2 regions of the Bacillus cereus group sp. N8 genome follow, and region 1 is predicted to be linked to the other one. Evidence: predicted binding sites of a transcription regulator. Region 1 holds the regulator's gene; the other holds the start of a gene.

Region 1 (5,834 bases):
TTCTATTTTAATTTCAAATAAAGATTTACAAAAGAATCATAATTTGAATGAAAGTTTATATGATAGGTAGCATATTTACATGTTATCCTACTTTATCTCATACACTAGAGTTAGAAAGGATGGTTAAACCATTTGAAGAAACAATATTGGTGGGTTATCGTTACATACATTTTAATGCAGCTATCAGGCATTGCCGGGTTACCGCTTCTCCTGAAAACTGGACTATACGATAATAGGGGATTTACTAGAGAGGAAAAGATTCAGCTCATAACTGGTCATTGGGCTATCATTAGCTTTTTCATTGCATTATGCGTTGTACTTTGGTTACTCAGAACAGACATTCGCGACAGGCATTTAGATAAAATGCGCTCTACTGTTCCAGCTACAGTTGGATGGATTTTCATCGGATTTTTCTTAGCACTATTTTCACAAAGTATTGCCGGTATGATCGAAATGCGGTTATTAGGGATTACACCTGGCTCTGAAAATACAGAAAGACTTATGGACATCGCAAGAACGACACCTTGGTTCCTTATCGTCATATCTATAATAGGACCTATTTTGGAAGAAATCGTATTTAGAAAAATTTTATTCGGTACACTTTATAAGAAGTTTAACTTCTTTATTGCTGCTATCATTAGTTCACTTGTATTCGCGGCGATTCATTTTGATTTTACTCACTTATTGGTATACACTTCTATGGGGCTCGTATTCGCCTTTTTATATGTAAAAACGAAGCGTATTATCGTCCCTATTGCAGCCCATGTTGCAATGAATACATTAGTTGCAGTTGCTCAAGTTTTAGTAAGCAATGAACAAATTCAAGAAATGATTAAAGAAGCTGAAAAAATGCAAGGCTTTATCGGAGGATTTTTAGTATGAGAAACTCACCATTGTTCATGGCTGCATTGTACTTTCTTCTTGGATGTATCTTTACACGTTTCGCCATTACAAACGTAACAGATACAATCTGGAATATGTGGACAATACTATTTGCAGTTATGGCAACAATTGATTTTAATTTGGCACTTCGCCTTATCTTAGTTAAATTCACAAAGAAAAAACAATAATAAAACGCAGAGGTCGCTTCCTCTGCGTTTTATTGTGGATAATTCTTCAAAAAGTAAACAAGTGTTTGTAACTCTACAGCTAAATCAATATGATGAATCCTTATATTCTCTGACACATTTAAGCGTGCTGGTGTGAAATTTAAAATACCATGCACGTTCGTTTCTGCCAATCTATCTGCCACAGATTGTGCTACTGTAGCGGGTACTGTTAATATTGCCACTTGTATATCAGTTGATAAACGTTCTTCTAGTTCATCCAAATGATATACAGGAATGCCTCCGATTTCTGTTCCAACTTTCTCTTCACTAACGTCAAACGCCATTTCAATTTTTGTATTATTGTTTTTCGTGAAATTATAATGTAAGAAAGCGGTCCCTAAATTACCTACTCCAATAAGTGCTACACGTGTTATATCATCTTGGTCGAGTGTTTCACGGAAAAATGATAATAAATAATTTACGTTATATCCATATCCTTTTTTCCCTAACGCTCCAAAATATGAAAAATCTCTTCGAATAGTTGCGGAGTCAACTTTTACCGCTTCACTCAATTCGGCTGATGAAACACGTTGCTTACCAGAAAGAGATAAGTTTTGGATAAATCGATAGTATAGAGGCAAACGTTTGGCAGTGGCCTGTGGAATTTTTTGCTGATCCATATAACCTCTCCTCTCTTCCTATCTTTATTCATATACTTGAATCAAATACAGAAGTTTAGCACTCATGAATTTCCTTGTATAATAAAGAGAAGAAGTATTCTCTCTTTATTTTAAACTATACACTATTTTTAGTATGATTGAGAAATATAAACATGGCAAAGTTAAGAAATTATTTGAGGTGAAAACATTGATTTTATTACAAGTAAACGCGCTTTCGAAATTATACGGTGCAGAAACGATTCTTGCAAACATAAAATTGGAAGTACAAACGAAAGATCGTATCGCATTAGTCGGACGAAATGGAGCCGGAAAATCTACATTATTAAAAATAATAGCTGGTGAGTTATCTCATGATGGTGGTGAAATTATAAAACCGAAAGATGTCTCAATGGGGTATTTAGCTCAAAATACCGGATTAGAAACGTCTTTAACAATTTGGGATGAAATGTTAACCGTCTTTACACACTTACAGCAAATGGAGACAAAACTTCGAAGGCTAGAGCAAGAGATGGGCAAAGAAGAAAACTTTTCAAATGCGGCTATATACGAGAAATTATTAGCTGACTATGACCAATTACAATTAGATTATAAAGATCAAGGTGGCTATCAGTACGAAGCGGATATCCGTTCGATTTTAAGTGGTCTTGGCTTCCCAGTTGAGATGCACCAGACGACAATTTCCACATTAAGTGGTGGGCAAAAAACACGATTAGCTCTTGGTAAATTATTATTAACTAAACCAGACTTACTTATTTTAGACGAGCCTACAAACCATTTGGACATTGAAACATTGACTTGGCTTGAACAATATTTACAAGGCTATCCTGGCGCAATACTAATCGTTTCCCATGACCGTTATTTCTTAGATAAACTCGTTACACAAGTATATGAAATTTCGAATAAAGAAAGCAGACGATTTGTTGGTAACTACAGTAAATATTTAGATTTAAAATCAGCGCTATACGAGCAAGAAATGAAACGTTATGAAAAGCAACAAGATGAAATTGCTAAGCTTGAGGACTTCGTTCAAAAAAATATAGCTCGTGCATCTACGACAAAACGTGCGCAAAGCCGTCGTAAACAATTAGACCGAATGGAATTATTAACAAGACCATTAGGTGATTCTAAGTCAGCATCCTTCCACTTCGATATTGAAAAACAAAGCGGAAATGATGTTTTACAAGTAAAGGATGCAACTATCGGCTATGATGAGGATCCGATTATTGAACATGTAACAATGCGCTTAACTCGCGGGGATAGTGTTGCTTTAGTTGGACCGAACGGAATCGGGAAATCCACATTGTTAAAATCACTTGTGAATAAGTTACCTCTACTAAATGGTGATGTTTCTTTCGGATCCAATGTATCTGTTGGCTATTATGATCAAGAACAAGCTAACTTAACATCTTCTAAGCGAGTTTTAAATGAATTATGGGATGAATATCCATTGCAGCCTGAAAAAGAAATTCGCACGATACTAGGTAACTTCTTATTCACAGGAGATGATGTATTAAAGCCAGTATCTTCTCTTAGTGGTGGACAAAAAGCTCGATTAGCTCTCGCAAAACTTATGATGCAAAAATCGAATTTATTAATTCTCGATGAGCCAACGAACCATCTTGATTTAAATAGTAAAGAAATTTTGGAGAATGCTTTAATTGATTACCCAGGAACACTTCTATTCGTATCACATGACCGCTACTTTATTAATCGTGTAACGACGACCGTTATTGAGTTATCAACAGAAGGTGCACAAGAATATTTAGGCGATTACGATTACTACGTTGAAAAGAAAAATGAAATGATTGAACGTGCAGAATTTGAACAACAAGAACAGCAAGAAAATCAGGCACCTGTTCAAAAAACTGTAGCTCAAGAAAAATTAAATTATCTCGAAGAAAAAGAGCGTAAACAGTTAGAGCGTCAACGCACTCGGAAAATTGAGGAGCTAGAACAAAACATCATAGAATTTGAAGAAGAAATTGCTACATTAGAAGATCAGCTTTGCTTACCAGAAATATATGCAGATTATGAAAAGGCTAGTGAAATTACAATGAAAAAGCAAACACTACAAGAGCAACTTGAAGCTTGTATGGCAGAATGGGAAGAATTGCATTTATAAAAGTATTGATAAAGAGGATGTCTCATAAGTCGGGATTTTTGACTATGCGACATCCTTTTTATCTTCTAGTTGGAATCAACGTCATATTGTCTAAATGATTTTTTAAACAAATCAACGATTCGACACAAGATATCAATTTACCGACAAAGTTTGACATTGTTAGCGACACCTATAATTAGAGCATATTTCAAAATGTTTTTTAAGGATATCTTCTTGTTTTTTATTTCCCAAAAAAGAATACATTTAAAGGTCAGACTTCATCCACTTTATCCACAAGTTTATACACATATCCACCTTTATAAAATAAACCCCAAAATAACTTTTCCACATTATCCACAATCACTGAAAAAGTTATCAACATTTCATATACACAACAAAACCCACATTATCAACAGATAATATGGGTTTTGTCCACAGGCTGTGGTTAATTTTGTGTATAACTATGCTTCAATATCTAATCCTGGGTTTGCATTTAAAGCTAATGTCGCACGTTTTCCTTGTTCGTATGCAATGGTCCCTGCAGCTGCAATCATCGCTGCATTGTCTGTGCATAAAGATAACGGCGGGATAATTAACTCTATATCTTCTTTTCGTGCAAACTCTTCTTCTAGACGTGCACGAAGCCCTTTATTAGCAGCTACGCCGCCAGCAAGGAGCACTTGCTTTACGTTATATGCATCCGCCGCACGAGACGCTTTCGTTACAAGTACGTCGATTACACTTTCTTGGAAACTTGCTGCTAAATCTTCCGGTGCAATTTCTATACCACGTTGTTTTGCGTTATGCACAGTGTTGATAACTGCCGATTTCAATCCACTAAAGCTAAAATCATACGAATCCGGCTCTAGCCATGCACGAGGCAAATCAATTGTCGGCTTTCCTTCATGCGCAAGGCGATCAATATGAGGACCACCTGGATATGGCATAGATAACGTACGAGCTACTTTATCATATGCTTCCCCTGCTGCATCATCTCGTGTTTCACCGATCACTTCAAATGAACCGTGTTCTTTCATATAAACAAGCTCCGTATGTCCACCAGATACAACAAGTGATAGTAATGGGAATTGTACTTCTTTTACTAAACGGTTTGCATAAATATGACCAGCAATATGATGAACACCAACTAGAGGGATATCATGCGCAAAAGCCACAGCTTTCGCTGCATTTACACCTATTAAAAGTGCTCCAACCAAACCAGGTCCTTCTGTTACGGCAATTGCATCAATATCCTCAAAAGTGATATTCGCTTCTTTTAAAGCTTCTTCTAGCACAACTGTAATTTCTTCTACATGGTGACGGGATGCAATCTCTGGTACGACTCCGCCAAAACGCTTATGACTTTCAATTTGTGATGCAACGATATTCGCAATAATTTCCGTTCCATTTTTAACAACTGCTACTGCTGTTTCATCACAGCTTGTTTCAATACCAAGTATAATCGTGTTTTTTTCCATTATATATTCACCCACATTACGAGACCATCTTCCTGATTGTCTGCATAGTATCGTTTACGAATCCCACCATTTTGAAATCCGTATTTTCTGTATAACTGTTTTGCTACTTCATTTGATACGCGTACTTCAAGTGTCATCGTTTTTACTCCTAGGTCTTTCGCCTCCGAAATAACTTCTTTCAATAAGGCATCTCCTAACTTTTGACCTCGGTACTCTGGCAAAATAGCTATATTTGTTATATGTGATTCATCAATAATTATCCACAATCCACAATAACCAATTACGCGATCATCTTTTTCTAGCACAAAATAATGTGCATGTTCATTCATCGCTAATTCACGTTGAAAGGCATCTGCAGTCCAAGGAGTTGAAAAAGATGCTTCTTCAATAGCTACAATTTGAGCAATATCATCGAGTGCCATCTTTCTAAATATCATATCCATTTTCTATAGACCTCTACTTCTTTTGACTTTCTAACCAGTTTGTTTCAGCTTCCGCTAAACGCAGGTAACTAGGTACAAACGTA
Region 2 (5,834 bases), on a different contig from region 1:
TATAATCAATAGAGAAAATCTTACAAATGGAGGTTTTAAAATGGCAGTTTTGAGTAATATTGGTGCAGCTTTATTTTTGATTGCTATCATTCTGTTAATCTTATGCATCATTTCACTCTTTAAAAAAAATGGAAAAGCAAAACAATATGGTCGTTCTACCGTTATTCTTTTTATGATTTCAATTGTTTTAACGGTGACCGGCACAACAAAATCGGAACACCCCGTCGTCGAGTTTTTTGCTATTTTAAGTTTCATTCTATTTATATTCTTCCTTGTTCTTGCAGTATTATCTGTTATTAAGAGAACAGGTGTAGCAAAAAAACAATTTATTATTACAGCTATTTTATTTGTCATTTTTGTTGCGCTATTAGGTACTTCAGGTCCTTCTTCTGAAAAAATGACAGCAACGAATAAACAAGTTGCTTCTAATAGTGAAGAGAAAAAAGATAACGAAAAGAAAGAAGCGGACGAAAAAACTCGTAAGCAAGAAGCTGAGAAACGTCAAGCTGAGGAACTAGCTCGTAAGCAACAAGATGAGAAACGTCAAGCTGAGGAACTAGCTCGTAAGCAAGAGGATGAGAAACGCCAAGCTGAAGAACAAGCCCGTAAACAACAAGAAGAGCAACAGCGTCAAGCTGAAGAACAGGCCCGTAAACAACAAGAAGAACAACAACGCCAAGCTGCTGAGCAAGCTCGTAAACAACAAGAAGAGCAACAACGTCTAGCCGCTGAGCAAGCCCGTAAACAACAAGAAGAGCAACAACTCCAAGCTGATGAGCAAGCTCGCAAACAACAAGAGGAACAGAAAAAAGCACAGCAAACTCAAACACAACCTGCTTCAGGAAATACTAGTAGTGCATATTACAAAAATTGTGCCGCAGTTAGAGCTGCTGGGAAAGCTCCTCTATATAAAGGACAACCAGGTTATGACTCACATCTTGATCGTGATGGCGATGGAGTCGCATGCGAAAAATAGTAATAAAAAAAGAAGCTTCTAGTAAGCTTCTTTTTTTATTATCAGAAACTATTGCGACCAATTACCCTCCCTCTCACTTTTATAAAACTCATTTTAGAATTCTCAAAACTGACACATAATAAGTGATTTCAATCACCACATTGTTTTTCATTTATCGCTATTCTTAATTTAGATATTACATTTAAACTTTATGGAGGCATTCATATGGAACATACATTTACTGAAACTTCAATTGTTGGTGAGATTGTTACGCAATTCCCGAAAGCTAGCGACCTTTTTAAGTCATATAGAATAGATTTTTGCTGTGGTGGTAATAGACCACTGATTGATGCAATTAATGAAAGAAATTTATCAGCTTCTGAAGTAATTACAGAGTTAAATACGCTTTATCATAATACGAAACTATTAAATGAATCTGAAATTGATTGGAAAAATGCTTCTTATCTCGTATTGATTGATTATGTAATTAATAAGCATCATCGCTATTTAAATGAAGAGTTGCCACAGCTAAGTCCATATGTAACGAAAGTATTACGCGTTCATGGAGCAAATCAGCCTCATTTAGCTCAAATTCATAAACTATTTCATGAACTTAAAATGGAATTAGAACAACATTTAATTAAAGAAGAAACGGAAGATTTCCCGTTAATTTTAGAATTCGAACAAAATCCAACTGATGAAAACTATGCAAAGTTACGTAAAGTAGTAGATGAGTTGGAGAATGAACATAACCACGCTGGCAATATTATTAAAGAACTTCGTAAGGTGACAAATGACTTTACTCCACCAGAAGGGGCTTGCGGCACTTATCGCCTTGTTTACCAGCGCCTTGAAGCCATTGAATCTGATTTATTTGAGCATATTCATTTAGAAAATAATATTTTATTTCCGCGTGCAATTACAAAAGCATAAATAAAGTGCAGGACATGAGTATAAATGCTCATGTCCTGCTTTTTCATTGTGTGAAAAATATTTATACTTCCCCTCCCCCTCTACCCATATCACCAAATTCTCTTTCGCTTCTCCCTTCACATAAATCCGAATTTTAACAATTTGTGAATCATTATAAAAGTGTGATAAATATCACATCTTCCCCTTTTTTGATTTTCTATAATGAGAATATAATACTTTGTTCAGCATTTCACATAAAAGGGGAAATGAATATGAAAAAACGTTTAGTTATGATCGGAAATGGTATGGCTGGAATACGCTGTATGGAAGAAATATTAAAACATGATAGTGATTCATATGAGATTAATATTTTTGGACATGAACCACATCCAAATTACAATCGCATTATGCTCTCTCATGTTCTACAAGGCAAAACAAATATGCAAGATATCATTATAAATGAATATAGTTGGTATGAGGATAATGAAATAACTTTATATACAAACGAAAGCGTTCAAAGTATTAACCGAGAAGAAAAAATCATTATTACAGAAAAGAATCGTACTCTTACATACGACAAACTCATTATCGCAACAGGTTCTAGTGCTTTTATTTTGCCTGTTGAAGGTTCTACCCTTCCTGGTGTGACAGGATTTCGAACAATTGAAGATACACAATTTATGATAAATACTGCTAAAGATAAGAAAAAAGCCGTTGTCATCGGTGGTGGATTACTTGGTTTAGAAGCCGCAAGAGGCCTCATTGACTTAGGAATGGACGTACATGTCGTTCATTTAATGCCGAGCTTAATGGAGCAACAACTAGATATCAAAGCAGCTTCTCTCCTTCGTGAAGATTTAGAAGCACAAGGCATGAAATTTCTCATGGAAAAGAAAACGGTAAAAATTCTTGGTACAGACCACGTTGAGGGCATTCAATTTGAAGATGGTGAATTTGTAGATTGTGATTTAATTGTAATGGCTGTCGGCATACGCCCGAATACTCAAATAGCAAAAGATGCTAGTTTAATTGTAAATCGCGGTATTGTAGTCAATGACTTTATGCAAACAAATGATGAATCTATTTATGCAGTTGGAGAATGTGCGGAACATGACGGTATCGCCTATGGCCTTGTTGCTCCTCTATATGAACAAGGTGCAATATTAGCAAAACATATAACGAATTTACAAACTGATGGATATACAGGCAGCATCGTCGGTACGCAATTAAAAGTTGCAGGTTGTGATTTATTCTCTGCTGGCCAAATTTATGAAGATGATCAAACGAAAGCAATATCAATCTTTGATGAATGTAAACGTTCCTATAAAAAAGTATTAATTCGTGACAATAAAGTCGTTGGTATCGTTTTATATGGTGATGCAGCTGATGGTACACGCCTCTTTAGCATGTTAAAGAAAGAAGAAGATATACAAGAATATACAGCAGTTTCCCTTCTTCACAAAGCTGGTGAAGAAAGTGAACTTAACGTTGCTACTATGAGTGCCGATGACACTGTTTGTGGATGTAATGGTGTTACGAAAGGCACAATCGTACATGCCATTTTAGAACAAGAGTTAACTACTTTTGAAGAAGTAAAAGGATGCACAAAAGCCGCAGGGTCTTGTGGTAAATGTCGTCCGCTTGTTGAACAAATTTTATCTCATACACTTGGAGATGCATTTGATGCAACTGCACAATCTGCCGGTATGTGTGGATGTACAACTTTATCACGTGATGAAGTCGTAACGGCGATTCATGAGAAAGGTTTAAAATCCCCAAAAGAAGTACGAAATGTTCTTGGTTTTGCACATGAAGACGGATGTTCGAAATGCCGTCCTGCTTTAAATTACTATTTACGTATGGCGATTCCAGAAGAATATGCAGATGATAAATCATCCCGTTACGTTAATGAAAGAATGAATGGTAACATCCAGCATGATGGTACATTTTCTGTTATTCCACGTATGTACGGAGGCGTTACAACAGCAGCTGATTTAATGAAAATTGCTGAAGTTGCAAAAAAATATGACGTTCCTCTCGTGAAAATTACAGGTGCGAGTCGAATCGGCTTATATGGTGTTAAGAAACAAGATTTACCTAACGTATGGGCTGATTTAAATATGACTTCTGGATATGCGTATTCAAAATCCCTTCGTAATGTAAAATCATGTGTTGGTTCTCGCTTCTGTCGTTTCGGTACGAAAGATTCATTAGGACTTGGTATGTTACTTGAACAATCATTAGAAATGGTAGATACACCTCATAAAATGAAAATGGGTGTAACGGGTTGTCCACGTAACTGCGCGGAAGTACTTACGAAAGATTTTGGCGTTGTCTGTGTCGAAAATGGATATCAACTATATATCGGCGGAAATGGTGGTACGGAAGTACGGGAAGCTGATTTTGTAATGATTGTCCCTACTGAAGACGATGTCCTTCGCATCGCAACAGCTTACATGCAATATTATCGTGAAACTGGTATTTACGGCGAACGAACTGCCTACTGGACAGAACGATTAGGCTTCGATCACATAAAAGAAATACTGCAAGATGCAAATATGGTCACTACGCTAAATGAACATTTCCAAAAAGCTCGTAGCACATATACGGAAGCATGGGAACAAGCACTAGAAACGAAATCATTAAAAGCGATGTATGAAGTAGAAACTGTAAAATAAGGGGCGTGCACTGTATGTTACAAACGAAAGAGAAAATAAAAATTATGCGTGTGGAAGATCTTCCTTTTCAAATTGGTAAAGAGGTGCAAATGAAAGGTATGTCTATCGCCCTATTTCGTCTTTCAAATGGTGATATTCGAGCTGTAGAAAATCGTTGTCCTCATAAAAACGGACCATTAGCGGAAGGTATTGTATCTGGTGAATTCGTCTTTTGTCCACTACATGATTGGAAAATTTCATTACTAACAGGTGAAGTTCAAAAACCTGATGACGGTTGTATTCAAACATACGAAGTAGACGTTATTGATGGGGATATTTATATATACATGTAATTTACAAAAGGAAGTCTCCCCCTGGCTTCCTTTTAAATAAAAATAGATGAGGTGCGAATATGAACGGATATGTATATTTAGTTGGTGCAGGACCAGGTGATGAAGGGCTTATTACAAAAAAAGCGATAGATTGCTTAAAGCGTGCAGATATCGTCTTATATGACCGCTTATTAAATCCTACCTTTCTTAGTTACACAAAAGAAACATGTGAACTTATTTATTGCGGCAAAATGCCCAAAAATCATACTATGCGACAAGAAATGATTAACGCACACCTTCTTCAATTTGCGAAAGAAGGGAAAATCGTTGTCCGTTTAAAAGGCGGAGATCCATCTATTTTTGGCCGTGTTGGTGAAGAAGCAGAAACTTTAGCATCTGCGAACATTCCATATGAAATTGTACCAGGTATTACATCTAGCATTGCCGCTAGTAGCTATGCAGGTATCCCCCTCACCCACCGTGACTACAGTAATAGCGTCACTTTACTAACTGGACATGCAAAAGGTCCTTTAGCCGATCATGGAAAATATAATTCATCCCACAATAGTGACACAATCGCCTACTACATGGGTATAAAAAACTTACCTACAATTTGTGAAAGCTTACTACAATCCGGAAAGAAAGAAGATACGCCAGTAGCAGTCATTGAATGGGGGACAACTGGCAAACAGCGCGTTGTCACAGGGACACTTTCAACCATCGTTCCTATCGTCAAAAACGAAAATATTTCTAATCCTTCCATGACGATTGTTGGTGATGTCGTTACTTTGCGGAAGCAAATCGCTTGGAAAGAACGTAAACCATTGCACGGTAAAAAAGTATTATTTTCAGCTGCTACAAATAAAGAAAGTGCAATAAAACAAATGTTACAAGAATACGGTGCAGAAATATATCAAATTCCAACTTTCAAAAAGGAAGAATACACATTAACCTCTGAACAAATCAATGAGATTTTTA

What was found. Region 1 encodes Rex, which represses fermentation and respiration genes when NADH is low (regulators of the CRP and FNR family bind a similar motif). Its sites were predicted from a motif close to TTGTGAAATATTTCACAA; they were not measured.
Region 2: the regulator Rex is predicted to act here: its motif matches at 2,106-2,123, upstream of nirB (NADPH-nitrite reductase large subunit).

What each region holds. Positions count from the first base shown of each region.
Region 1 covers NZ_JAEHBK010000057.1:1,324-7,157, reverse strand. The annotation lists gene JDS80_RS28995 (CPBP family intramembrane glutamic endopeptidase) at 133-882, shown strand; gene JDS80_RS28990 (YdiK family protein) at 879-1,070, shown strand; gene JDS80_RS28985 (redox-sensing transcriptional repressor Rex) at 1,100-1,729, opposite strand; gene JDS80_RS28980 (ABC-F family ATP-binding cassette domain-containing protein) at 1,917-3,851, shown strand; gene tsaD (tRNA (adenosine(37)-N6)-threonylcarbamoyltransferase complex transferase subunit TsaD) at 4,292-5,308, opposite strand; gene rimI (ribosomal protein S18-alanine N-acetyltransferase) at 5,308-5,751, opposite strand; gene tsaB (tRNA (adenosine(37)-N6)-threonylcarbamoyltransferase complex dimerization subunit type 1 TsaB) at 5,765-5,834, opposite strand, start outside.
Region 2 covers NZ_JAEHBK010000008.1:185,912-191,745, reverse strand. The annotation lists gene JDS80_RS15010 (excalibur calcium-binding domain-containing protein) at 41-976, shown strand; gene ric (iron-sulfur cluster repair di-iron protein) at 1,181-1,888, shown strand; gene nirB (NADPH-nitrite reductase large subunit) at 2,140-4,545, shown strand; gene nirD (nitrite reductase small subunit NirD) at 4,560-4,877, shown strand; gene JDS80_RS14990 (uroporphyrin-III C-methyltransferase) at 4,937-5,834, shown strand, end outside.